DNA from 2 places in the Paenibacillus sp. FSL W7-1332 genome. Region 2 is predicted to be linked to the other one. Evidence: a T-box and tRNA genes for the amino acid it is inferred to sense, from the RefSeq annotation. Region 2 holds a T-box; the other holds one or more tRNA genes.
The links. A T-box is a leader RNA that pairs with one kind of tRNA and senses whether it is charged. The one in region 2 lies ahead of MKX98_RS08140 (valine--tRNA ligase), so its partner is inferred to be a tRNA-Val.

Region 1: it encodes a tRNA-Val, which carries the amino acid that the T-box ahead of MKX98_RS08140 (valine--tRNA ligase) is inferred to sense. The anticodon was not compared.

The regions. Positions count from the first base shown of each region.
Region 1 covers NZ_CP150209.1:2,324,839-2,327,328, reverse strand. Annotated here, with positions in the region: gene MKX98_RS10150 (GNAT family N-acetyltransferase) at 1-417, opposite strand, end outside; gene MKX98_RS10145 (hypothetical protein) at 769-1,032, opposite strand; tRNA gene MKX98_RS10140 (tRNA-Val) at 1,168-1,240, shown strand; gene MKX98_RS10135 (cyclic lactone autoinducer peptide) at 1,399-1,539, opposite strand; gene MKX98_RS10130 (accessory gene regulator B family protein) at 1,523-2,065, opposite strand; gene MKX98_RS10125 (hypothetical protein) at 2,001-2,490, opposite strand, start outside.
Region 2 covers NZ_CP150209.1:1,896,246-1,898,735, reverse strand. Annotated here, with positions in the region: gene MKX98_RS08140 (valine--tRNA ligase) at 1-1,036, opposite strand, end outside; T-box leader at 1,148-1,447, opposite strand; gene MKX98_RS08135 (LysM peptidoglycan-binding domain-containing protein) at 1,702-2,490, opposite strand, start outside.

The sequences.
Region 1 (2,490 bases), 430 kb from region 2:
GGGAATACCCGCATCATCAAACGGCTCGTCCGAAATGGTCTCATACCCAAGCTTGCGGTAAAATGCCTCCGCTTGCACCTGTGCATCCAGTACAGAATACTGCAGCTTCAATTCACGCGCCTGCGCTTCCAATGCCATCATCAGCACGCGGCCAATCCCTTTGGAACGGAAGGGCTTACGAACCGCAATTCGCTGCATTTTGGCGGAATCTTTATTGTAATAGGTGATACGTCCGGTTGCCGCGTACTGTCCCTCCGATTTGATCAGGACATGAAACGCATCGGAGTCCAGACGATCGTACTCATCAATCTCCAGGTCAATCGGCACCTTCTGCTCAAGCACGAAAACATCCTTCCGGATATCCAACGCCTGCTGCAGTTGCTCTTCGGTTGATACATTTATGATTTCTGCTGCCATTTCAACACCTCTTTATGTAGAATCAATTCCTAAGTGATATCGCAGATCGAGATATTATACAAAATAATCGTTTTCCTGTATAGTATAAGCTAACGTTTTCTTGAAAGGAGCATGGCCTTTATGGGCATGGGAGCCACGATATTTTGGGCTGTAATCATCTCAGCCGTTATCATCTACCCTATCTTTTGGGCGATTAAAAAAGGTTATTCCCGCAAATGGGATGAGGAATAACATCGGCCGTTTTACAGCAAACCGCCAGCCTGCCAGCCGACGGTTTGCTCTGCTCGTTGTTCGAGCAGTGGATACAGACATTCTTACGACCGATCTGATACGGATCGTTGCTGCACCCCTTTATGGTTGGAGATCACGTAATGTGTCCACCGAATCCATCGGCGGAACCGGCTCCAGTGCCCCGCTTCCCTGCTTGGAATACACGTCCTGATCTACAGAACGGCCGTAAACATCGAGCATTACGGGCGCTGCTGATCCATGGAGCGGCTCCAGCTGCACCGACGTTCTCTCCGGGATACTGCAACCGCTGCCCAGTACAGTTACCCCCAGCAACGAGAGCACCAGTCCGGCTCGTTTGAAATGATGGGATTTCCCACCTGCCATACCATTCACGCTCCTCCACTAGCAAAATCATGCTGTATTTAGTCTGAACCGGAATGTGATTTTTTATAACGAGAAAACCATTGACAGTCTCATTGTCTGCTGGTAATATATGAATTACCTTTTTAAATATTTCATGATCTGTTAGCTCAGCTGGGAGAGCACTATCTTGACAGGGTAGGGGTCAGTGGTTCGAGCCCACTACAGATCATAACCGAAAACCCTTGATGCCATTGGCATCAAGGGTTTTTTCTTTTTTCCTTCTCTAGACTAGCTAGCTGAATTTCACCGGAAACCATAACCTACATATTCATCTTTATTTATACCATCATTTTTAAGTACCCCAGTCCCCTTTCGAAGGATCAAGACTTACTTTAACAGTTCTTCCGGCGTCTCTCCGCTATATACAAAAACGGGACTTGCAGTATTAACTACAAAAACAGCTACCAACGTCAGAGCAGATGCGATAAACGAAAACAACCGATGTCTAATCCTATGGATCCATAACATGAGCTTGTCCTCCTTTCCAGCGTATTAAACTGATAGCCTGGACCAAAAATATGACAGCCAATGTTGGGGACTGGAGTCCAAAGTTAAACATAACGATGAAACAGCTAATCAAGCGAAGTTTTACGTAATGTTTCCTCGGTATACGGGACTGCTTCTCAATTCGGCTGGGAGCGAACAGCATCACCAGCAACAGACTGAGAGCAGTAATTACGAGAATGCTTGCATTCCCCATATCCGCAAAAGACACCAGAGTGAATAGCGCTGTCGTGAATGCAATACAGCCTGCCCCCGTCTTAAGATGATATCCTCCCGAAAATTGCCGTAGTACCGCAAAACCTGTCAAGGCAATAACCGCCTGCTTCACGTTACCCGTAAATATGGAGATAAGCAGCGTGAAGACCACAATACACAATACGTTTAAAATGATGGTGATCGCATGTTTCAGAACAGAAACAGAGGACTTATGGTCGGGTACCTGGCGTTTGATCCCCTCCGCTATCCGCTTTGACAAGCCTTCTATGATCATAAGATTCCCGCTCCTCTGTATTGATGGCATAATACAAGAAGATTCCAAATGTTATTCCAAAGAAGAGAAGGTGCAGCCATAAACGATTAAGGTAAAATAGAATTGCAATTAATATCAACACCACGATAATCAACGTGATCAATAGAACATGTTCAAATTTAATGCGCAGCTTTTCCAGATCGTACTTAAACCCAATACCAAATCTGTACATAATCCAGGATATCAATAGTCCTGTCGCACCTGAGAGGATTTGAAGAATATAACCATTGGCATGATCGGTCTGAATGGAGTCGATCGATCCGAATATCGTTGTCAGATATGCCGTTTGAATTAACGCATAAAACATATAACCCAGAATGGTGCAGATCGCCGACCAGATAACCGGGATCTTAATAATGGCTGAGAATAAGAAAACGAAGATTAAC
Region 2 (2,490 bases):
GATCTTCGATGCGAAGCAGCACGCCCGATTCCTTCATGTCGCTTACGATCTGCTTGCGGCATTCTGCTCGGTCAAGACCCTGGTACTTGCCGGCAAATTCATTCATCGTCCCGGATTCATCCATCACGGTGATTTGCGGCAGATCATGTCTAAGACCCATTTCGAAGTCATTCGGATCATGGGCCGGCGTAATTTTAACCGCTCCGCTGCCGAAATCCTTCTCCACGTACTCATCGGCAATAACCGGAATTTCTCGGCCGACAATAGGCAGGACCAATGTCTTGCCGATCATGTCTTTATAGCGCCCATCTTCCGGATGAACGGCTACCGCCGTATCGCCAAGCATGGTCTCCGGGCGGGTGGTGGCTACGGTAATGGAGCCGCTGCCGTCTTTGAGCGGGTATTGCAAGTGGTACAAATGGCCGTTGACCTCTTTGTACTCCACTTCGATATCGGACAAAGCCGTGCGGGCAGCCGGGTCCCAGTTGATAATGCGTTTGCCGCGATATATAAGCCCCTTATCATAGAGCTTGACGAATACTTCCCGAACCGCTTCCGACAACCCCTCGTCGAGCGTGAAACGCTCTCTGGAGTAATCGAGGGACAGGCCGATCTTGGACCATTGGTCACGGATCGTATTCGCGTATAGATCCTTCCATTCCCACACTTTCTCCAGGAATTTTTCACGTCCCAGATCGTAGCGGGTAACGCCTTCTTCGCGAAGCTTCTGCTCAACCTTGGTTTGCGTGGCGATGCCCGCATGGTCAGAGCCCGGCAGCCACAACGCATCATAGCCCTGCATCCGCTTTACGCGAATCAGGATATCCTGCAGCGTAAAGTCAAGGGCATGGCCGATGTGAAGCATTCCCGTAACGTTTGGTGGAGGAATAACAATCGTATACGGCTCCGCGTCCGGTCGTTTGCCAGCTTCAAAGAAGCCGCCTTCCTTCCAGTACGGATACCATTTTTGTTCGGCTGCCTTCGGATCATACGTCGTCGGCATGTCTAACTGGGATTGGTTTTGTTTTTGATCCATATTTTCGTACCTCCGATACTGTTAATCAGTTTTGCCAACCCGTAACGTTTTAGCCTCCGGGCGTGGCCATGGATATCCATGTTTGCGTGAAACAAAAAAAGCCCTTCGTCCTCAAAGGACGAAAGACTGTTCTCTCGCGGTACCACCTTTGTTTCGCGCTTATAATCATTCATGAATCGAGTCCTCCCATGAAGAACATGAAAGGCCTACGACCAAGCACGACACTTTACGCAGATAACGGCTGCGGCCGGCGAACTCTAACCAGGGTAGCGATCGATCCCTACTCTATCTCAAGTCCGCAACTCCGGGGCGACTTCGGCAAGCTGGTTCCTGCGGAATCTCACAGCGCTTGATAGCAATTCCGCTCTCTGAAGGCCATACCTTCCTACTCTTCCCGTTCAACGTTGTTCTAGCTTTAGGAATACCTGTACATATACTATTCAAATATACCGTGGTTGTTGCATATAGTCAATATTTCGAGTGTTTCCGAACGATTTAGACATCATACCTGTCGATCCAAATTAATGCTAATACATTGTAAAAAAGAAGCCCCGGCTCGTCCGATTCCCCTCTTCTTCTAACCGACTCCCCGCCAAACACAAAAAACAGGCCAAGGATATCCTACCTTGACCTGCTTGTTCTTACGCGATCGCTTCCTCCGCTGATTACTGGGGAATGTATAATACCTGGCCTTCTTCCACATTCTGCTCGGACATGCGGTTATATAACAAAAGCTCTCGCGGCGTCAGTTGATAACGCTCGGCAATCACGTCGAGTGTCTCCTCACGCTGCACAATGCACATCCGGACCTTGCGGAAAGGCGTTTCCTCACGGCGGTTACCCAGGAACAGACTCTTCCACTCCACGTCCTCGGCCGTTGCGGAGTCAACCAATTCCTCCGTCTCTTCTTCCTCGTCCCGAGCGGCTTGATCCTGATCCTGAACCGTTCTGCTCGATTGAAGCAACGAAGAGAAGCCTACGCCCGATGCGCTGGTTGTGCTGCTGTTCTTCGTGTTGAAGGCCACCTTTAACTCCGGCTTGGTCGGAACCTCTTCGGCTTTAATGGAAACCTCTTCCATTATATCATCCCTATCCTCCGAAGGGAATTCTTCCTCAGCAAAAACAGGCTGCACTTCCTCCGTTTCCGGTGATTCCAGTACCGGAACGGCTTCCACTTCTTCACCCTTACGCTCAATGACACCCGGAAAACCGGCTGCTGGATCTTCTTGCTCCGGCTCGGGCTGGACCGAAGCCTGTTCGAATTGCCATACACTTGGAATCGACGACTCAGCTGCCTGAGCTTCCGTCTCATTATGTAAGGCATATTCGACCGTATCCCGAGCTTCAGGCGAATTAGAAATGCTAATGGTGCTGTCTTCTGAGTCCTGTGAATCCCGTGTTTGGTTCTCATACTGCGCCCAGGATGCCAGATACTGCTGTGTGCGCGCATCCGT